Regions from separate parts of the Mesorhizobium marinum genome, predicted to be linked through region 1. Evidence: predicted binding sites of a transcription regulator. Region 1 holds the regulator's gene; the other holds the start of a gene.
What was found. Region 1 encodes PhoB, which activates phosphate uptake and scavenging genes when phosphate is short. Its sites were predicted from a motif close to TGTCATNNANCTGTCAT; they were not measured.
Positions count from the first base shown of each region.

Region 2: the regulator PhoB is predicted to act here: its motif matches at 7,096-7,112, upstream of olsB (l-ornithine N(alpha)-acyltransferase).

Region 1 covers NZ_JBFOCI010000002.1:355,639-366,542, forward strand. Annotated here, with positions in the region: gene ABUE31_RS07245 (substrate-binding domain-containing protein) at 1-358, opposite strand, end outside; gene ABUE31_RS07250 (ROK family protein) at 604-1,848, shown strand; gene ABUE31_RS07255 (CRTAC1 family protein) at 1,872-3,497, opposite strand; gene ABUE31_RS07260 (vanadium-dependent haloperoxidase) at 3,500-4,819, opposite strand; gene phoB (phosphate regulon transcriptional regulator PhoB) at 4,933-5,619, opposite strand; gene phoU (phosphate signaling complex protein PhoU) at 5,647-6,354, opposite strand; gene pstB (phosphate ABC transporter ATP-binding protein PstB) at 6,389-7,204, opposite strand; gene pstA (phosphate ABC transporter permease PstA) at 7,219-8,532, opposite strand; gene pstC (phosphate ABC transporter permease subunit PstC) at 8,529-9,998, opposite strand; gene ABUE31_RS07290 (PstS family phosphate ABC transporter substrate-binding protein) at 10,104-10,904, opposite strand, start outside.
Region 2 covers NZ_JBFOCI010000004.1:375,718-386,621, forward strand. Annotated here, with positions in the region: gene cysG (siroheme synthase CysG) at 1-1,078, shown strand, start outside; gene ABUE31_RS15570 (DUF2849 domain-containing protein) at 1,075-1,383, shown strand; partial or broken gene ABUE31_RS15575 (nitrite/sulfite reductase) at 1,417-3,087, shown strand; gene ABUE31_RS15580 (phosphoadenylyl-sulfate reductase) at 3,062-3,814, shown strand; gene ABUE31_RS15585 (DUF934 domain-containing protein) at 3,811-4,368, shown strand; gene ABUE31_RS15590 (hypothetical protein) at 4,383-4,592, opposite strand; gene grpE (nucleotide exchange factor GrpE) at 4,827-5,459, shown strand; gene ABUE31_RS15600 (trimeric intracellular cation channel family protein) at 5,497-6,129, shown strand; gene olsB (l-ornithine N(alpha)-acyltransferase) at 6,164-7,009, opposite strand; gene ABUE31_RS15610 (PAS domain-containing hybrid sensor histidine kinase/response regulator) at 7,199-9,496, opposite strand; gene acuI (acrylyl-CoA reductase (NADPH)) at 9,603-10,592, opposite strand; gene lspA (signal peptidase II) at 10,615-10,904, opposite strand, start outside.

The sequences.
Region 1 (10,904 bases):
GATCCTCGAACTGCACGTCGTAGGCGATAGCCTTCATACCGGCGTTGTTGATCTTCTCGATCGACGGCAGGATGGCGTCGGAATCGAAGGCGACGACGAGAATGACATCGACGTTCTGCGCGATCAGGCCTTCGATGTCGGCCGCCTGCTTCTGCGCGGATCCCTGCGCGTCCGTTGAAATGTACTTGTCGCCGGCCGCTTCGACGACCGCCTTGATCGCGGCTTCGTCGGTCTTCCAGCGCTCTTCCTGGAAGGTCTTCCAGGAAACGGCGATCGTCTTGTCCTTCGCCGTGGCAGCTGCCGTCAAACCAAACGACAGCGCAACGCCCGCCAGAACGGCGGTTGCAAACTTCCTCATGATTGTCCTCCCTGCGCCTGCAGGCGCCACAAACCCAGATCCAGGTGTGCGAGACTTTTTTCGAGCCTCGAAAAAATAGTGACGCAAGGTCCGATCCCTGTCAATATGTTTCCGGCCCGCTTGATCGCCGGCCGCGAAACAAAGATGAAGGTGCCGGCCGCTCCTGACATCATTGTCAGCCCCAGATGGCGGAACGCAGCACTAGTCGAGCCGGCCGCAGCCGGTGAAGGAGGAAACGCGGAACGATGTCGGCAGGAATCCGCCATGACGATCTGCGGCGGCGCAATCGCGCGATGGTCATTTCGGCGGTTCGCCGGGCCGGCCAGCCGTCACGGACCGAAATCGCCTCGGCAACCGGGCTCAGCCACTCGACGATCTCCGCGATCTCCGCCGATCTCATCGGCGAAGGCATCCTGACCGAAACGAAGGGGGCGGGACAGGCCGCCGCAAGGCGCGGCCGGCCGCAGGTGGCGCTCGAGCTCAATCCGGCGGCCGCGACCGTCATCGTCGCGGTGCTGACACTCAACGAGCTTTCGGCGGCGGCTATCGACTACTCCGGCGCGCTGGTCTCGGAAGACCGCCGCCAACTGACGACGGCGACCATCACGCGCGACGAACTCACGTCCGAACTGACGGCCATGATACGCCGGCTGATGAGCGGGCGGCCGTCCGCACAACCGCGCCCGCTGCGCGTCGTGCTCGCCATCCAGGGCATCACAGACGCCGCGGCGCGCGTCATGCTGTGGTCTCCGATAACGCCGCACAGGGACGTTCCGTTCGCCGACATTCTCGAGCGCGAATTCTCTATCCCGGCAACGATCCAGAACGACTGCAACATGATGGCGATCGCACTCCGCTGGCGCGATCCGAGCCGCTACCTGGAGAACTTCCTGGCCATCCTGCTGTCGCACGGCATCGGCATGGGACTGGTCCTGAAAGGGCAACTCTTCTCCGGCACGCAATCGTCCGGCTGCGAGTTCGGCCACATGATCCACCAGCCGAACGGCGCGCTCTGCCGATGCGGCCGGCACGGCTGTGTCGAGGCCTATGCCGGCGACTATGCGATCTGGCGCAATGCGGTCGGGATGAATGAAGCATCGCTTCCGGAAGACGGCGTCAGCGCCGCCGACATGCAGGCGGTCGCAGTGCGCGCGCGCGCCGGCGACGGTCCCGAGCGCGAGGCCTACCGCAAGGCCGGCACGGCGATCGGCTATGGCATCGGCAGCCTGTTTGCATTGATCGATCCGGCGCCGGTGGCCTTCGTCGGCGCCGGGGCGGCTACCTTCGACCTGCTGGAGCCTTCGATCCGCAAGGCGATCGCCGAGACCGCCGGCGGACAGCACCCCGACCCCATTCCATTCGACATCATCCCCGACGAGTTGCCGCTCATGAGGGAAGGCTGCGCCATGCAGGCGCTCGCCTTCGTCGATTTGGAGGTATTCGCGGCAGGACCGGCGCCAGCCGAAGGCGGCGGCAAGGCGGTGGCCTGACCGGCGTGCGAGCGCCGTCGGCGTCAGGCAGGGTCGAAAGGAACCGGCGCCTCGCCACGCCTGAGGACATAGAAGCGCCCGGCTTCGACGGGCTGCCATTCGCCGGCGGTTCCGTCCGGCCAAAGGACACGCACCTCGGCCGAGGTGATGACGCCAAGGCCGAAATGCCACCAGCCGGCCTGCCCGCCGGCATGTCCGCCGCCCACCGTCACCTCGCGCCGCATGACCGGCATGCCCTCGCAACGCAACTCGATCCACGCGCCGACGCCGTCGCGGTTCGGCGCATCCTGCTCGAGCTTCACCCCGATCCAGCCGCCCGCGCCCGCCGTCGTGTTGCGCCAGATCTGCGCCGGTGAATTGCGATTGACGACGACAAGGTCGACAAGACCGTCCAGGTTGAAGTCGGCGAGCGCCGCGCCCCGGCTCTGCTCGACGCTGGCGACTCCGGCCTTGTCGCCGACCTCCACGAACTTGCCGCCGACTGTCTGCAGCAGCAGGTTGTTCGGGTCCTTCATCGCGAAGTCCGGCATGTCCCAGACATTGCCCTTGGCGATGAACAGGTCGACGAGCCCGTCATTGTTCACGTCTTCGAACTGCGTATGCCAGGCAGTGCTCGGCTTCAGATCGTCGCCGAAATACGGCCGGTGCGCTGTGACGTTGCTGGGATAGGCGACATCGGCATAGGCCGGCTTGGGCGACGATCCGTCCTTGGGAACTACGGCAAGCGTCTGCAGCTTGTTGTCCGCCATGCTGGTCAGGAAATATTCCGGATATCCGTCGAAATCGAGGTCGTAGCTGGCGATCCCCATTCCCCAGATGCGCAGATATTTCCAGCCCTCGTCCGCGGTATAGAGCGCCGGCAGCTTGCCCGGCTCGACCTTCCACATCTGCTCCTGGCCGCCCTCGTAATATTCGCGGTCGTTGGAGACGCGCAGCGATGGCGTGCCCGAACGGTTCCAGTCCGTGAACAGGATCGACAGAGGACAGAAGCTCGGCTTCAGAGCGATGGGCGCGTCAAAGCCCCGCGCCCCGGCGGCGGGACGAAGCAGCCAGTTGTCGGTGCACGAACCCCAGGGGGAGATTTCCTCGCGCCGGTCGATGTAGCTGCCGACCGCGATGGTCGGCCAACCGGCCCCCTTCTCCCAGGTCGCGGAGAGCGACGTCCACCACGCATCGCCGCCGGCAAAACTCCAGGCTTCGTTGGCGCGCTCGAACTTGCAGCCGCCAAGACCGCGCATCACGACATTCTCGCCAACCCTCAGCAGGACGATGTCGGTGATGCCGTCGCCATCGACATCGAGCGGGTAGGCGCCGCTGACCTTGTCCAGTTCGAGGCCGCTTGGTTCTACCGTGAACGCAAGCACGCCGCCGCGCTTGCTCGCATTGCGATAGAAACGGGCGGGCTGCTCGCCGCCGGCAAGCAACAGGTCCGGATAGCCGTCACTGTTGCAATCGAAGGACGCCGCCCCGCCGCCCACCATATATTCCCACTCGCCCTTGTAGACATTGTCGATTCCGGCGCTGGCCGTCTCCTCGACGAAGCTCGGGACGACGGGAGCGGGGGCGCCGGGCAACGGCTCCTCGGCACGCGCGGCCGACATCCCTGCCCACGCCAGCACGACGGCAAACCCGCACAATCCGAGGCGCATCGTCATCTCCTCGTCCTCAGCTTGTTGGTATAGCCGCCAATGCAGCGGCCCTGCTCGAGGCCGTCCACGATGGCGGAGCGGAAGTGGATGCCGCCGTACATCCTCGAGATGCCGGCCTCGTCGGCGGCCGCGCGGAAACTCTTGAAGCTGCGCGGGTTGCGTCCGTCGGGCGAGCCGGTCTTGTCCTCGAATGCGTAGTTGTCGCCGAAAAACGCGGTCAGCACGGCGTCCATGGCGCCGGAGACGGTGCTGTGGCCGCTCGGATACTCTGGAAAGGGCGGCGTGTTCAGGATCGGCTCCCACTTGGGGTCGACGACCTTCTTGATGTAGGTGACCGGGCGTATGAGGTTGAAGGCATATTTGTCATGCCAGCAGCCGACAAACGCGTCCGACATCGCGACTCCCATGCGCGCCAGCAGGTCGACAGTGTCGTCGAGCGAAAGATCGGCCTGCTCCGCGACCTGCAGCGCGATCGATATCCAGTGGCCCGGCGGGGTCATCGACAGCATCGGGTCGTCCGACCAGAAGCGGGCAATGGCGATCTGTTCAGGCGTGGCGCTCTTTGCGGTCTCGTAGACCTCGATCGCCTCCTGGTAGAACTGCGATCCGGGCTCGGTGCTGTAGGGCGGATTGCCCGGCGTGCCGCAGGTCGAGCCCGAGGGCGTCGCGAAGGTGCGGTTGTTGCCCCAGCCCGGCAACAGCGGCAGTTGCTGCTGGCGGATCGCGCTCGTCGGCACCCACTTGTCCTCGCCGGCAGGCAGGTCAAGCTGTTCAGGAAAACCCATGTTGGTGACGGTCGCGCCACCGTCATCCATCGACCATTCATGGATGCTGGCGGCCACCGCCTTGCCGAAGGTTTCGCTGCGCGCCACGACATCCTCGGGCACGCCGTCGATGACCATCGACCGCCATTTCTTCTGCGCGGCCCTGATCGCGCGCTGGCCGGTAGGACCGGTATTGCCGAAATAATAGACGATCGCGTCCGACATGGCCGCGCTGGTAACGACCGCCTCGTCATAGATCGCTCCCGGTTCGCGCTGAGGCACCGACGTGTGCCCCTGCAACTGGCCGACAAGCGACACCAGGCTGTCCGACCCGCCAACGGCGGCCTCGAAGGCGGTGACGCCGAGATAGCCGAACGAACGGCTCGCCACGGGCGGCGAATAGGTCGCGGTATGCCGGACCAACTCGTTCATCAGATAGTACCAGTCGCGCAGCATCTCCTGCGACGTCGGGCGCGCCGCCGCCTGGGCAGGCAGCACCGCGCACCAGGCCAGCATAGCCACGGCAAGCGCCGCAAGCATGCGGGCGAATGAACGCATGGACTCCTCCCTCAAGCGCCGCCTGCTATTTTTTTCGGCGCTCGGAATAATATGCACCGGACATGCTGGCGCGGCAAGGGCGCTGCGCTGCAGACCGTCGCGGGAGGAGCGGATCAGTCGTCGCGGATGGCGTAGCCGGCGCCGCGGATGGTGCGGATCACGTCCGGCATCCGGCCGTTGTTCACCGCCTTGCGCAGCCGGCCGACATGAACGTCGACGGTGCGTTCGTCGATGTAGATGGTCTCGCCCCAGACGTTGTCGAGAAGCTGGCTGCGCGAGAAGACGCGGCCCGGATGGCGCATCATGAATTCAAGCAGCCGGAATTCGGTCGGGCCGAGCTTGATCTCGTTCTTCTTGCGGTAGACCCTGTGCGCCTCGCGGTCGAGCATGATGTCGCCGACCTTGAGCACGGAGGACAGCACCTCCGGCTTCGCGCGACGCAGCAGCGCCCGAACCCGGGCCATGAACTCCGGCGTCGAGAACGGCTTGACCAGATAGTCGTCGGCGCCCGTCGAGAGGCCGCGCACCCGGTCGGATTCCTCGCCACGCGCCGTCAGCATGATGATCGGCAGGCGCTGCGTCTCCGGGCGCATCCTGAGGCGGCGGCAAAGCTCGATGCCGGAAATGCCGGGGATCATCCAGTCGAGAACCAGCAGGTCGGGCGCGTGCTCCTGCAGCCGGATCTCCGCCTCGTCGCCGCGCGTCACGATCTCGACCTGATAGCCTTCGGCCTCGAGATTGTAGCGAAGCAGAACGCCGAGTGGCTCTTCGTCCTCGACCACCATGACTTTCGGAGCGATCACCTTGGGATGCCTCCTGTCGTCGCGCTATTCGGCCAGCACCGAGAGCTGGGTCTCGTCCAGCTTCGGGCGGCTCACCGGCAACTGCTCGCCGGTCACCACATAGTAGGCGTTCTCGGCGATGTTCGTCACATGGTCGCCGATGCGCTCCAGATTCTTGGCGCAGAACAGGAGATGCGTGCAGGCCGTGATGTTGCGCGGGTCTTCCATCATGTAGGTCAGGAGTTCGCGGAACACCGCCGTGTAGCGGGCGTCGATCTTCTCGTCGTCCGTGCGCAGCGTCCTCAGCCCGTCGGCGTCGCGAGCCACATAGAGCTCGATGACGCTCTGGACCTGGCGCAGCACCAGGTCTGCCATGCCTTCGATGCCATGCGAAAGATTGCGCGGTGTGACGCCGTGGCCGACGGCGCTGACCCGCTTGGCGATGTTCTTGGCAAGATCGCCGATGCGTTCGAGGTCGCCCGCCATGCGGATGGCGCCGACGACGGCGCGCAGGTCCTGCGCCATCGGCTGGCGCTTGGCGATCAGCGCGATCGAACGATCGTCGAGTTCGCGCTGGCGTGCGTCCATAATGGCGTCATCGGAGACGACCCGCTGCGCAAGCGCATTGTCCGAGGTCACGAGCGCGCGGATCGCCGCGCCGACCATCGAGCCCGCCAGTTCGCTCATGTCGCGAATGAGCTGCTGGATGTGGTTCAGGTCGTCGTCGAAGGAAGTGACGGTATGTTCGCCCATCGTTGAGAGCCTTTCGGTTACCTGGTCAGGCGGCTCAGCCGAAGCGGCCGGTGATGTAGTCCTGCGTTCGCTTGTCGTGCGGGCTCGTGAAGATCGTGTCCGTCGGTCCTTCCTCGACCAGCACGCCGAGATGGAAGAAGGCGGTCCGCTGCGAGACGCGCGCGGCCTGCTGCATCGAATGGGTGACGATGACGATCGTGTAGTTCTGCTTCAGCTCGTCCATCAACTCCTCGACCTTGGCGGTCGCGATCGGATCGAGCGCCGAGCAGGGCTCGTCCATGAGGATGACCTCCGGCGACACCGCGATCGTGCGGGCGATGCACAGGCGCTGCTGCTGGCCGCCCGACAGCCCGGTGCCGGATTCGTGGAGCCGGTCCTTGACCTCGTTCCACAGCGCCGCCTTCTTCAGGCTTTCCTCGACGATGCCGTCGAGTTCGGTCTTGTTGCGCGTCAGTCCGTGGATGCGCGGGCCATAGGCGACGTTCTCGTAGATGGACTTCGGAAACGGATTCGGCTTCTGGAACACCATGCCGACGCGGGCGCGCAACTCGACCACATCGATCGCCTTGTCGTAGATGTCCTGCCCGTCGAGCGTGATCTTGCCGCCGATCCTGGCGACGTCGATCGTGTCGTTCATGCGGTTCAGGCAGCGCAGGAAGGTCGACTTGCCGCAGCCGGACGGACCGATCAGGGCCGTGACCTGGTTCTCGGGGATGTCGAGGCTGATGCCGAACAGCGCCTGCTTCTCGCCGTAGTGGACCGTGACGTCCCTGCCCTGCATCTTCACAGCGCGTTCGTTCGACATCGGCGACAGCCTGTTCTCGATCGCTGCTTCGGTCAGCATGTTCATATCCCTCTACTCCATTACCACCGGCGTTCAAAACGCCGGCGCAGGACGATCGCCCCGATATTCATGACTGCCAGGAACGCCAGCAGGATGATGATCGCGCCCGAGGTGCGTTCGACGAATGCACGCTCGGCCTCGTTGGCCCACATGTAGATCTGCACCGGCAGCGCGGTTGCCGGGTCGAGCGGCGTGGTCGGATAGTCGGCGACGAAGGCGACCATGCCGATCAGCAGCAGCGGCGCGGTTTCGCCGAGCGCCTGCGCCAGCCCGATGATGGTGCCGGTAAGGATGCCCGGCGCCGCCAGAGGCAGGACGTGGTGGAACACCATCTGCATCTTCGAGGCGCCGAGGCCGAGCGCCGCCGAGCGGATCGACGGCGGCACCGCGCGCAGCGATGCGCGGGTCGCGATGATGATGGTCGGAAGCGTCATCAGCGTCAGCACGAGACCGCCGACGATCGAGGCCGACCGCGGAAAGTCGAGGAAGTTGATGAACACCGCCAGGCCGAGCAGGCCGAACACGATGGAGGGCACGGCCGCGAGGTTGTTGATATTCACCTCGACCAGGTCGGTGAAGCGATTCTTCGGCGCGAATTCCTCGAGGTAGATCGAGGCGGCGACGCCGATCGGCAACGCCAGGACAAGCACGATCACCATCATGTAGATGGAGCCGATGATGGCGACGCCCATGCCCGCCGTCTCGGGCCGGCTCGACGCGCCGAACAGGAACAGGCCGGAATTCCAGCGCTGGGCGATCGTGCCCTCGCCGGCAAGCTTGTTCATCCATTCGACCTGCTGGTCCGAAACCTTGCGGCGGGCCTCGTCGACGCTGAGGTCGACCTGTCCCTTGAACGCCGAATCCACGTCCGCGGTGGCCAGCACCCAGACGTTGCGCGTTGTCCCGATGATCGACGGATCCGCCACCACCATGTCGCGCAGTTGAGTGCGCGAGCCGGCCGATATCATCCCGCCCGCCTGCTTCACCAGCGCGCGGTTTCCGGGATCGATGCCGAGCTTCGCGACCAGCGCGTTCTGGGCGAGACGGGGATAGTTGGCCGTCAGCAGGACGTTGGGGTCGCTGGCCCGCTCGTTGTCGGGGTCGATGACGGCGGCGTCGAACGTGATCGGCAGATCGATCGACGTCTGCCAGAACGCCGTGTAGCCCTTGGTGAATACCGACACCATCAGCGCAAGCAGGAAGAAAATGCCGATGCCGATCGCGATGATCCCGTAGAGACGGAAGCGCTGCTCGGCGGCATAGCGCCGCTTGATGCCGATGTCGCGCCGGGCTTTCGCGGGCGCGGCCCCGGTGAAGATCGCGGCGTCGCTCATTCGTACTGCTCCCTGTACTTGCGCACGATGTAGAGGGCAAAGACGTTCATCCCGAGCGTCAGCACGAACAGCGTCATGCCGAGCGCGAAGGCGACGAGCGTCTGCGGCGACGTGAATTCGAGATCGCCGGTAAGCTGGTTGACGATCTTGACCGTGATCGTCGTCATCGCATCGAACGGATTGATCGTCAGCTTCGCCGCAACGCCGGCGGCCAGCACGACGATCATGGTCTCGCCGATGGCGCGCGAGGCCGTCAGCAGCAGCGCGCCGACGATGCCCGGCAGCGCCGCCGGCAGGATGACCCGCTTGATCGTTTCCGACTTGGTTGCGCCGAGGCCGAGCGACCCGTCGCGCATGGAGCGCGGAACCTGGGTGATGATGTCGTCGGATAGCGAGGAAACGAACGGAATGAGCATGATGCCCATGACGATGCCGGCCGTGAGAACGCTCTGCGCCTGAATGAATGTGAACCCTGCGATCGCCGTGGAAATGTCGCGCAGGAACGGACCGACCGTGACCAGCGCGAAAAAGCCGTAGACGATGGTGGGGATGCCGGCGAGGACTTCCAGCAGTGGCTTGACCGTCGATCGTACACGCGGCGTTGCGTATTCCGCCATGTAGACTGCCGCCATCAAGCCGACCGGCACCGCGAACAGCATCGCGACGAATGCGATGTAGAGCGTCCCGGCAAGCAGCGGGATCAGGCCGAACTGGCCCTCGGTTCCGACAGCGTCGGCGGCCGCGAAGCGCGGATCCCAGACCGTACCGAAGAAGAACTCACGGAGAGGCACGGACCGGAAGAAGTGGATCGTCTCGAACAGCATGGAGAAGACGATGCCGACCGTCGTCAGGATCGCGATCATCGAGGCGCCCATGAGCATCCAAAGGACGATCCGTTCGACATTGTTGCGCGCGCGAGAGCGGATGCGGATGCCGCCATAGGCATACGCCGCGCCGGCCAGGGCCAGCGCCAGCGCGCCGATCGCGCCGATCCAACCGACCGTCGCTTTCATCGCGTTCATCTGCTGCGCGAGGGGTATCATGTAGTCCTGCGTCTCCGAGGCCAGGGCAACGCCCCGGTCGGCCAGGATGGGCCGCAGTTCCTCGAAGGTGTTCGGAAGTTCCCGCTCGCCGCCGGCCTGCTCGAGCCTTTTCAGCCCGGCGGCAAGGTCCTTGACCATGCCGAAGGCAAGCCCGCGGCTGGCGATCGCGCTGCCCTCGGTCTGCGCCGGAAGATTGGAGCGGGTGGTGCTTTCGATCCACGCCTGACCGGCAAGCGACCAGACGAAGAGAAAGAGCAGGGCCGGAAGCACGGACAGGAGAAAGGTCCACCAGCCGTGATAGTGGCTGCGCGAATGCGGCTTCTCGGTAGAATGCGCCTGCTGCCGATTGGCCCGGGTGCGTCCAAGCACGAACCCGACGACGCCAATGGCAAGAATGAGAATAAGTACGAAGAGTATCGACATTTTTTTCGCCGGCCCCGCTCGGTCGCCGTCAGCGGCGACCCCGGTTGTCCTTGGAAGTCGCGGGCGGCAGGAGGTGCCGCCCGCGTCGTTCTCGCCGGTCGGCGACTACATCGTCTTGCCGCCCTCGAAGGCCTCGCGCTGGGCATCGCGCTCTGCATCCGGCGCAGGAACGAGACCATACTCGGCAAGCGGGCCTTCCGGACCGACCATCTGGTCGTCGAGGAAGAACTCGACATACTCCTTGAGGCCGGGGATCACGCCGATGTGAGCCTTCTTGACGTAGAAGAAGAGCGGACGGGACACCGGGTACTCGCCCTTCGAGATCGTCTCGACGGACGGCGTGATGCCGCCGACGGTCGCGACCTTCAGCTTGTCGGCGTTGTTTTCGTAGAAGGAGAGGCCGAACACGCCCACGCCCGTCTTGTTCGAGTCGATGCGCGCCAGCGTCTCGGTGTAGTCGCCGTCGATGTCGACCGCGCCGCCGTCCTTGCGCACCGCCTTGCAGGCAGAGGCGGCAGCCTTTTCGTCCATGCCGGCAGCCTTGGCGGCGTCAGGCCCGCCGAGTTCCTCGCAACCGGCGATCAGCAGCTTCTCTTCGAAGACCTCGCGGGTGCCGTGCTTTTCGCCGGGGATGTAAGCGACGATGTTCCAATCGGGCAGCGCCGAATTGACTTCGTTCCACTTCTTGTAGGGATTGTCGACGAGCTTGCCGTCGACGACCACCTTGGCCGCGAGCGCCTTGTAGACGTCGGCCGGGGTCAGCGCCCAGTCCGGGCCGGCGATGTCGGTGGCGAACACGATGCCGTCATAGCCGAACCGCACTTCCTGGATTTCCTTCACGCCGGCTTCGGCGCAAGCCGCGACTTCCTTCTCGCGGATGGGACGCGAGGAATTGGCGATGTCGAT
Region 2 (10,904 bases), on a different contig from region 1:
CGTCAACCGGGCGCCGCTGGCGATCGCCATCGGAACAGAAGGCGCGGGGCCGGTACTCGCGCAGATCGTCCGCGCCCGGATCGACCGGCTGCTTTCGCCATCGCTCGGGCCACTCGCGACGCTGGCCAACACCTTCCGGGACGCCGCCGAGCGGCTCTTGCCGAAGGGCAGCCCGCGCCGCCGCTTCTGGAACGAGTTTTTCACGGGCGCGCCGGCCCGCGCGCTCGAGGCAGGCAATGCCGCCTCAGCCAGGCAGGCCGCGACCGAACTGCTTGCGCGTTCCACAGCCACGCGGGGGCATGTCGCCCTGGTCGGCGCCGGTCCGGGCGCCGAAGACCTCCTGACGCTGCGCGCGCAGCGGCTGTTGATGGACGCCGACGCCATCGTGTTCGATGCTCTCGTACCCGACGCGGTGGTGGCCATGGGCCGACGCGACGCCGAGCGCCTGCCGGTCGGCAAGCGCAAGGGCTGCCATTCGAAGAGCCAGGCCGAGATCAACGCGCTGCTGATCGACCTCGGTAACTCGGGCAAGCGCGTCGTCAGGCTGAAGTCCGGCGACCCGCTGGTCTTCGGCCGCGCCGGCGAGGAGATGGCCGCGCTTCGCGATGCCGGCGTCTCCTACGAGGTGGTGCCGGGCGTCACCGCCGCCTTTGCCGCCGCCGCTGACTTCGAACTGCCGTTGACGCTGCGCGGCGTCTCGTCGTCGATGGTGTTCACCACCGGGCATGACCTCAAGGGCGGCACGCTGCCCGACTGGGCGAGCCTCGCCATCTCTGGCGCGACGGTCGCCGTCTACATGGGTCGCTCCGTCGCAGCCGATGTCGCCGCCCGCCTGATCGACGCCGGCCTGCCCTCTGACACCGCGGTCGCCGTCGTCGAGAATGCCAGCCTGCCGACCCGGCGGCGTTTCCACGGCACGCTCGCGGACCTGCCTTCGCTTGAATCGCGGGCGGACCTCACAGGCCCGGTGATGACCGTGATCGGCGACGCGGTCGCCGGCGCCAATTTCGAACATTCCACGCCGCTCGCGGCGCACAGGCAGGTCGCACCGGCCGAGCACCAGGGGACGGACGCATGAAGATTCTGACTGCAAACCGCCTTACCGACGGCGAAGCCGTCTGGCTCGCCCGCGACGGCATCTGGGCCGAAGGCATCGAGGATGCCGAGACCGCCAGAGACAAGGACGGCGAGGCAAGGCTCGAGGCGATCGGCAAGGCGGCCAGCGAAGCCAACCAGGTTGTCGACGTCAATCTCATCGACGTCGAGTTGCTCGACGGCGGAATCGTGCCGCTGCGGCTGCGCGAGCGGATCCGCGCGGCCGGCCCGACCAACCGCGCCGATCTTGGAAAACAGGCCCGCCCCGGAACCGGTCCGGCGGCGTAACAGGACACGGCGGACGCGCCAGGGAAGACGAAGATGTACCGCTACGACGAGTTCGACCACGATTTCGTACGCGCCCGCGTCGCCGAATTCAGCGATCAGGTCGCCCGGCGCCTTGCAGGCGAGATCACCGAAGACCAGTTCAAGCCGCTCAGGCTGATGAACGGCGTCTACCTGCAACTGCACGCCTACATGCTGCGGATCGCCATCCCCTACGGCACGCTGAACTCGAAGCAGATGCGCATGCTGGCGCATATCGCGCGCACCTACGACAAGGGCTACGGCCACTTCACGACGCGCCAGAACCTGCAGTTCAACTGGCCGGCGCTCTCCGACATGCCTGATATCCTCGCCGACCTCGCCTCGGTCGAGATGCACGCCATCCAGACCAGCGGCAACTGCATCCGCAACGTGACCGCCGACCATTTTGCCGGCGCGGCGGCGGACGAGGTCGCCGACCCCAGGCCCTATGCCGAGATCCTGCGCCAGTGGTCGTCGGTGCATCCCGAGTTCTCCTACCTGCCGCGCAAGTTCAAGATCGCAGTCACCGGCGCCAGCCGCGACCGCGCAGCCATCCAGACGCACGACATCGGCCTGCACCTGAAGAAGGACGCCGGCGGCATGCTGGGCTTTGCCGTCTATGTCGGCGGCGGCCAGGGCCGCACGCCTATGGTGGCGAAGAAGATCCGGGACTTCCTGCCGGAGGAAGACCTGCTGTCCTACACGACGGCGATCATGCGCGTGTACAATCTCTACGGGCGGCGCGACAACAAATACAAGGCGCGCATCAAGATCCTCGTCCACGAGACCGGACCGGAGGAGTTCGCGCGCCAGGTCGAGGCCGAATGGGATGAACTCAGGAACGGCGGACTGAAGCTGCCGGAAGCCGACATCCGGGCGATCGAAGCCTATTTCGAGCCGCCGCCGCTGGCCGACCGGCCCGAAGGCGACGACGCCTTGCGGGCCGCCAGGCTCGATTCCCGAAGCTTCGGCGCGTGGCTCGACCAGAACGTCACGACGCACCGGCATCCCGACTATGCCGCCGTGACCATTTCCCTGAAGGGGATCGGCGAGGTGCCGGGAGACGCCAGCGACAGCCAGATGGACGCGGTGGCCGATCTTGCTGAGCGCTACGCTTTCGACGAGATCCGGGTCAGCCACGAGCAGAACCTGATCCTGCCGCATGTCGCGCGCGCCGACCTCAAGGCGGTTCACGACGCGCTGGTCGATATCGGGCTCGCCACCGCCAATTCGAACCTGATTTCCGACATCATCGCCTGCCCGGGCCTCGACTAATGCGCGCTGGCCAACGCCCGCTCGATCATCGTGGCGCAGAACATCTCGAAGCGTTTTGCGTCGCTCGAACGGCAGCGCGATATCGGCGAGCTGAAACTCAAGATCTCGGGCTGCATCAACGCCTGCGGACACCACCACGTCGGCCATATCGGCATACTCGGCGTCGAGAAGAAGGGCGCGGAACTCTACCAGGTCACGCTTGGCGGGTCGGGCGACGAGAATACCTCCGTTGGCGAGATCATCGGCCGCGGCTTCGGGCCGGACGAGATCACCGATGCGATCGAGACGATCGTCGACACCTATCTGGCGATCCGCCTCGACGCCGGCGAAAAGTTCCTCGACGCCTATCGCAGGATCGGTCCCGCGCCGTTCAAGGAGGCGCTCTATGCTGGCGAAGCCAAGGCCGCGTGACGGCGAGGCCGAGGCGCTCGGCCACGCCGCGAGCCTCGAAGCGCTGTACGGCCACCTGCCGGCCGAGAAGATCGTCGAACTGGCGATCCGCGAGGAGTTTGCCGGTCGGATCGCCGCCGTGTCCTCGTTCGGCGCGGATTCGGCCGTCCTGCTGGACATCATTGCCCGCGTCGACCGCGGCCTGCCGGTTCTTTTCCTCGACACCGGCAAGCATTTCGAAGAAACCCTTTCCTACCGCGACGCGCTTGCGGCCGACTTCGGCCTGACCGACGTCAAGGTTCTGAAACCGGACGAAGGCGCGCTCGAGCGGGTCGATCCCGACGGACGGCTTCACCAGTCGGACACCGACGCGTGCTGCGCCGTCCGCAAGGTCGAACCGCTGGCACGTGGCGTCGCTCCGTTCGACGCCTGGTTCACCGGCCGCAAGCGCTTCCAGGCTGCGACGCGCGCCACGCTGCCGGTCTTCGAGTCCGTTGGTTCGCGCATCCGCATCAACCCGCTGGCGCGCTGGACCACGTCCGACCAGGCCGACTACATGCGCTCGCATCGCCTGCGCGAAAACCCGCTCGTCGCCTACGGCTACCTGTCGATCGGCTGCTTCCCCTGCACGCAGCCGGTGCAGCCCGGCGACGATGCGCGCAGCGGACGCTGGGCCGGGCAGGCCAAGGTCGAATGCGGCATCCACCTCACCGGGCTCGACGCCTCATTGACGGATTCCTCGCTATGATCTCAGCCACTGTGCTCGAACCCAAGACTGCCGCCGACGCGCAGCCGGCGCCGCGCCTGTGGACGCCGGGCGGCTTCCGGGACGACGAGTGGACGCACGCCGAAAGCGGCGACGCGCTTTCCGGCAATGGGCGCTTCATCCTGCCGCTCGCCGCAGTGCTCGCGCTCAACCCGGACGCCAGGAAGTCGGCGCGCGAGCGGCTGGGCGTCCTGCTACAGCCCGGCGACAAGCTGGATGCGATTGCGGGCATTCTCGACGACCTGTCGCTCGTCGCGCTGGCCTTTCCGGCTTTCAATGACGGCCGCTCCTTCTCCAAGGCGGAGCTGCTGCGGTCGCGCCACGGTTTCGCAGGGCCGATCCGCGCCACGGGGCAAGTCCTCGTGGACCAGCTGCCGCACATGCTGCGGCTCGGCTTCGACGAATTCGAGGTTTCGCATCCGGTGCTCATCCGGCGCCTGGAGAGCGGCAATGCGGGCGGTCTCGGCCTCTACTACCAGCCGACCACGTCACAGGCAGAGAAGCCCGGAGCCTATTCCTGGCGGCGCACCCGCTAGCGGATAGGTGGCGATCAGCCTCCTTTGCTGGCGGCGGACGTCGGGCCGGCCTCCGCTTCCGCCCTGTCGAGTTCGGCCATCAGCGTCAGAAACCGTTCCGGCATGTGATGCTCGATTCGGAAAAGCGGCAGCGTCCGGGCAAAGCGCCTCGTCGGCGCCGATCCCAGCTGCTTCCTGATCTCCTGACGGAGGATTTCGTTGCTGTCTGCTTTCTCTCGGGACATCGTGTTTCCACCATTCGTTGAAACCGAAACCCTGCTTCCACCCAAATTGTTCCCTCCCGCGCCAGTCTCGACAAGGCGACACCGCGAACACGGTAAACTTTGAATTAAATGCCATAGATGCCGACCGCGGAGCGCGCCGGCCTGCGGCTGGCCGCTTCGTTTGCCTTTGACCCTTGATTTTTGCTCCCCGAACATCGATATCCGCCCCAAAATTCCAGCACTGACGGACGATCGATGAGCGACCACGCAAACGACGAACACGCGCCCGACGAGAACCAGTCCGCCGACGCCGCCGATAACAAGGCGGAAGGCGCGGCCGACGCCGACTACGAAGCCGTCGTGCGTCTGCTCAAGGAAAACGAAGAGCTCAAGGACCGCGCGCTGCGCGCCGCGGCGGAGATGGAAAACCTGCGCCGCCGCACGGCGCGCGACGTGCATGACGCGCGCTCCTACGCGATCGCCAATTTCGCACGCGACATGCTCTCGGTTTCCGACAACCTGCGCCGGGCACTCGATGCCATTCCGGCCGAGGCGATGGCGGCCGGCGACGCCGGTTTCAAGGCTCTGATCGAAGGCGTCGACATCACCGAACGGGCGATGCTCGCGGCGCTCGAGCGGCACGGCGTCAAGAAGCTGCAGCCGGAAGGCGAGAAGTTCGACCCCAACTTCCACCAGGCGATGTTCGAGGTCCCCAACCCGGACGTGCCGGCCAGCACCGTCGTGCAGGTCGTGCAGCCGGGCTACTCGATCGGCGACCGGGTGCTGCGCCCGGCCATGGTCGGCGTCGCCAAGGGCGGGCCCAAGCCGGTGTCCGACGCGGTCCCCGAGCCTGGGCCGGTGGACGGCCAGGCCGAAACCGACGCCTGACCTTCCTGCGGCCGTGCCATTCGTCTATTGCTGACGGATGGACCTCATCCAGTTGCTCGACTATGCCGGCGTCGCCGTCTTCGCGGCGACCGGCGCGCTTGCGGCTTCGAGGAAGCAACTCGACATCATCGGCTTCCTGTTCCTGGCCTGCGTCACCGGCATCGGCGGCGGGACGTTCCGGGATGTGATCCTCAACATTCCCGTCTTCTGGGTCGGCAACCGAACCTACGTGACGATCTGCGCGGCGGTTGCCGTGCTTGCCTACTTCACCTCGCATTTGGTCGAGTCGCGCTACCGGCTGCTGCTCTGGCTCGACGCGGTCGGCCTTGCGGCCTTTTCCGTCATGGGCGCGGCCAAGGGCCTCGCCATCACGGGATCGCCGGTCGTGGCGATCGTCACGGGCCTGCTCACGGCCACGTTCGGCGGCATCCTGCGCGACCTGCTGACGGGTGAGCCTTCGGTCCTGCTGAGGCCGGAAATCTACGTAACCGCCGCCATGACGGGTGCCGCGGTCTACACCGTCGCCGACATGGCGATGCTTCCAGTGGGCGTTTCAGCCGCCATCGCCTTCGCCGCCGCGTTTCTGGTGCGGGGCGGCGCGCTGAAGTTCGGCTGGCGCGTCCCGACCTACCGGGGCCGGCCCGGACGGCATCCCGACGACATTCCCTGATCGTGCCTGCCGCTTAGCACGGGTGCCTTGGCACTCACGCGGCGAAGCGCTCCGCCTCCCCTCCGTAGTAGCTGACATAGCGGGCGGCGATCTGCTTGACCGGCATGACGATGAAGACGTCGACGGTTCCGAACTGATGGTCGATCACGCAGCCGTCGCCGATCTTGGCCCCGACGCGCAGGTAGCCCTTGATGAGGGGCGGCAGGGCGGCGAGCGCGGACTTCATGGTGATCGCTTCGGCCGGCATCAGGTCGATCGGGCAATACCGGCCGGCAACGGCGCGGACGTCCCATTCGCGGCTGGCCCGGCAGTTGTGCGCCAGGTAGGAGAGCGCCTCGGCGTGCACGGCGGGCACCGTACCGTGGAAGGACGCGCAGCCGGTCATGACGCCGATACGGTGCAGGTTGATGTAGGCCCAGATGCCCTGCCACAGCAACTCGATGGTGCGCTTGGATCGGTATTGCGGCAGCACGCATGACCGGCCGAGTTCCAGGAAGCGCTGCCCGGGATGGCGCGCGACGAGATTCCTCAGCTCGAACTCGTCCTCGGAATAGAACCCGCCGGCCTCCGCGGCGACTTCCTGGCGCAGCAGCCGGTAGGTGCCGACGATGCGCCTGTGATCGGGTCCGGGAAGCGAGGTGTCGAAAACCAGGAGATGATCGCAGACCTCGTCGAAGCGGTCGGTGTCACGCCCTGCCGCCGCCTGCGGCCCGTTCGGTCTCGCTCCGAGTTCGTCATAGAAGACGCGGTAGCGGACTTCCTGTGCCGCAGCAATTTCAGAGGCGTTGCGGGCGAGGCGAACTTCCAGGACGCCGATGCGCCCGAGCGGCTCGGCCGCGGTATTTTCCGGGAAGCTCCCGGCTAGGACGGCTGTCGGCAGGGTCGCATGAGCGTCACGATCCGGCAATGCTCGCACGGGCGATTCTCCTTCGAGCCATTCCACTTGGCGCGGGATACGCACGATATGCAACAGGACTGTGACACTACCGTGATCGGCAAGACCCGGCAATAGTTTGCCGGGCGACAGCCGGCCGCTCGGAAAGGCAGCCGGCTCAGCAGCGCCCGCGGATCATGCTGCTGCGGTTGCCGCGCGCTCTTCGACGCTGCGCACCAGCGCTTCGGGGTCGAGCGGCTTGGTGACGAACCCGCTGGCGCCGTGCGCGAGGACCGCGTGCCGCGTCTTTTCCTGGCTGTCGGCCGACAGCACCATGATCGGTACCGGCGGGACGCCGACTTCCTCCTCGTACCGGCGGATGGCCGCGATGGCGTCGAGGCCATCCATGACCGGCATGTGCAGGTCCATCAGCACGACGTCGTAGCGCCGCTTGCGGCCGCCGCCGGTGACCGCCTCGACGGCCGCCTTGCCGTTGCCGACGATATCGACGCGGTGGCCGGCCTTGAGCAGCGTCGCCCGCGCCAGCATGGCGTTGATGTCGTTGTCCTCGGCGACGAGGATGGCCAGTCCCGGCAATCGATTGCTCCGGGCGAGTGGGGCCGCAACCGGCGCGCCCATGCCGACGGCCGGCCTTGCCGGCTCCTGCGGCGACGCGATGCCCGCGACCAGTATCCGCAGCAGCGTTTCGCCGCGCACCGGCCGGGCCAGGAACGTCGAATAGCCGCTGGCGCGGAACTCGCCCAGCATTCCCCGGTCGGTCGGCGCGATCATGGTGACCGCATCGGCCGACGTGAAGCCGCCCTGGCGCAGGCGCTTGAGCACCCGCCCGTCCGACTTCTCGGCCGCCGCGTCGACCAGAAGCGCGGTGCACCCGTCGCCGAGCGCGGCAGCCTGCGCGACTGTAGCGGCGATCTCGACCGCGCCGCCATGCGCGCGCACCGTCATGGCGATGGCTTCGGCCTCGACGGCGTTCCTGGAAAGCACGACGACCTTGCGCCCGGCGAGCACCTCGCCGCGCATCTGCGGAGCCGCGACAGCCTCTGCCGCCGGGATCTCGAAGGCGAATTCGGAACCCTTGCCTGGCTGGCTGGAAACCGAGATCGTGCCGCCCATCGAACCGACCAGTCGCTTGGAGATGGCCAGGCCGAGGCCAGCGCCGCCGTGCGCCCTGGTCGAGCTTCCATCGGCCTGCTCGAACTCCTCGAAGATGCGGTTCGTGTCCTCCGGTCGCAGACCCGGCCCGGTGTCGGCGACGCAGAAGCGGATCATGCCGTCCCCGCCCTCGCCGGCCTTTGTCACGGTCAGGAGAACGCCGCCGGCGTCGGTGAACTTGATGGCGTTGCCAAGCAGGTTGAGCAGCACCTGGCGCACGCGACCGGGATCTGACGTGATCATCTGCGGTACGTCGGGCGCGACGTGGCAGCCGAGGCCGATGTCCTTGGCGAAGGCCTTGGCCGCCAGCAGCTCGACGACGTTGTCGGCGATCTCGCGTGGCGACATGGGCTGCGGCTCGACGTCGAAGCGGCCCGCCTCGATCTTGGTGTAGTCGAGCAGGTCCTCTATCAGGGCCAGCAGGGCGGAGGCCGATGTCGAGACCGCACCGACATAGGTACGCTGTTCCGGCGACAACTCGGTGTCGGCGAGCAGCTTGGCCATGCCCATGATGCCGTTCATCGGCGTCCGTATCTCGTGGCTGACGGTCGCCAGGAAGCGCGACTTCGCCAGGCTGGCGAACTCCGCGCGCTCGCGGGCGTTGATCAGCGCGGTCTCGGCCCGCTTGCGCGAGGTGATGTCCCGCGCGATCGCCCGGTGCGAGACCTGGCCCGTCGCCTTGTCCTGCACCGACAGCTCGATCCAGGAAAACCAGCGCGGCCCGGTGGGGGAGCGGATCGCAACATCGGTCGAACTCAGGCACTCGCCTTCGGCGAATGCCGCATCGGGTACGATGCCGACATCGACGCCGAGCTGCGCCAGGGTCTGCCCCGCAAGGTCGCGGTGATCTATGCCGACCAGTTCGGCGAAGACCTTGTTGGCGTAGACGATGCGTCCCTCGCGATCGCGATGGATGACGAGATCGCCGAGCGCATCGATGAGGCCCCGGAAACGCTCCTCGCTTTCCTGCATCTCCCACATGCGGTCGGCGAGCGTCTCGACTTCCGCGCGACTCCGCGCCGAGTTCTCAGCGATGATCGAGCGCGCCCGGCTCTCGGTGCGCATCGAGCGCACCAGGATGGCCAGGCACGCGAAACCGACCGCCGCGAGCGCAATGACCAGGAAATCCGGAGCGCCTGTCAGGCGGGCGACGCCGGCGAGCGCGATGACGGCCGTGACCGTGAGCAGGGAAAGCGGCCGCCAGGTGCGCCGCGGCAGATCCGGCGCGAGCGGAGGCGCGGCGACGAGCCTTCGCGCCGGCGCGCCCGCGGGAGAGTTCGTGCCGGCCAATCTGTCTTCCTGCGCGGATTGCGAAGCCATGCCGCACCATGGCAGAGACAGATTAGGGAAGCTTTCGAGTGCTCACTCGTATTTTAACGACCTGCGCAAGCGCCTGAAAAATCAGGGTTTCCGATCGGCCAGGGCGCTACATCTCGACGACGACCCTGCCCCTGATCTTGCCTTCGACGATGCCGCGCGCAGCGTCGATGATGCCGTCGAAACCGATGCTTGTGGTGAGCGCGGCGAGCTTGTCGCGATCGAGGTCGGCGGCAAGACGCCGCCACGCTTCGACGCGCAGCGGCTTGGGAGCCATCACCGAATCGACGCCGAGCAGGGCGACCCCTCGCAGGATGAAGGGCGCGACGGTGGCGGGCAGATCCATACCGCCGGCGAGGCCGCAGGCGGCGATTGCGCCGCCATAGGACGTCATCGACAGCACGTTGGCCAGCGTGTGGCTGCCGACGCTGTCGACGCCGCATGCCCAGCGCTCCTTGCCGAGCGGCCGCACCGCGCCGCTCAGTTCCTCGCGCGCCATGACCTCCGCGGCACCAAGGTCCTTGAGATAGCCTACTTCCGACATCCTTCCGGTCGACGCAACGACGTGGAATCCCAGGCCGGAGAGGATGGAGACGGCAATCGAGCCAACGCCGCCGGCTGCCCCGGTGACGATAGCCGGGCCTGCGGCGGGGGTGACCCCGTAGCGCTCCAGAGCCATCGCGCAGAGCATCGCCGTGTATCCCGCCGTGCCGATCGCCATCGCCTCGCGCGGTGTCAGGCCGGTCGGCAGAGGCACCAGCCACTCCCCCTTCACCCGCGCCCTGCCGGCATAGGCGCCGAAATGCGTCTCGCCGGTCCCCCATCCGTTCAGGATCACCCGGTCGCCGGCCTTCCAGTCGGCATGGTCGGAGGCGACGACGGTCCCCGCGAAGTCGACGCCCGGAACCATCGGGAACCGCCTGACCACCGGCGCCTTGCCGGTGATCGCCAGCCCGTCCTTGTAGTTGACGGTGGTCGCCTCGACGGCGACGGTCACGTCCCCGTCCATGAGATCGGCCTCGGTCAACTCGGTGGTGGCCACCGATTGCCTGTTTTCGTCGTCGCGGGTGATCAGGATCGCCTTGAAGCTTTCGGACATCGCTTCCTCCCGGCTGTGCGGATCAGTTGGCCGTGCCTGCGTCGGCGCGCTGCCGGCGCCAGCCGATGAACTCGTCAAGCACCACCATGGCCGCGCCCACCGTGATGAAAACGTCGGCCAGGTTGAAGATCGCGAACGACCAGACCGGCGTGTGGAACAGGATATAGTCGATCACGTGGCCGTAGACGCTGCGATCGATAAGATTGCCGATCGCCCCGCCGATCACCAGCGCGAAGCCGACGCGCGAAAGCCATTGGCTGCCGGTCGAACGACTGGCGAGATAGAGCACGAAGGCGATCACGGCGAGCGAGA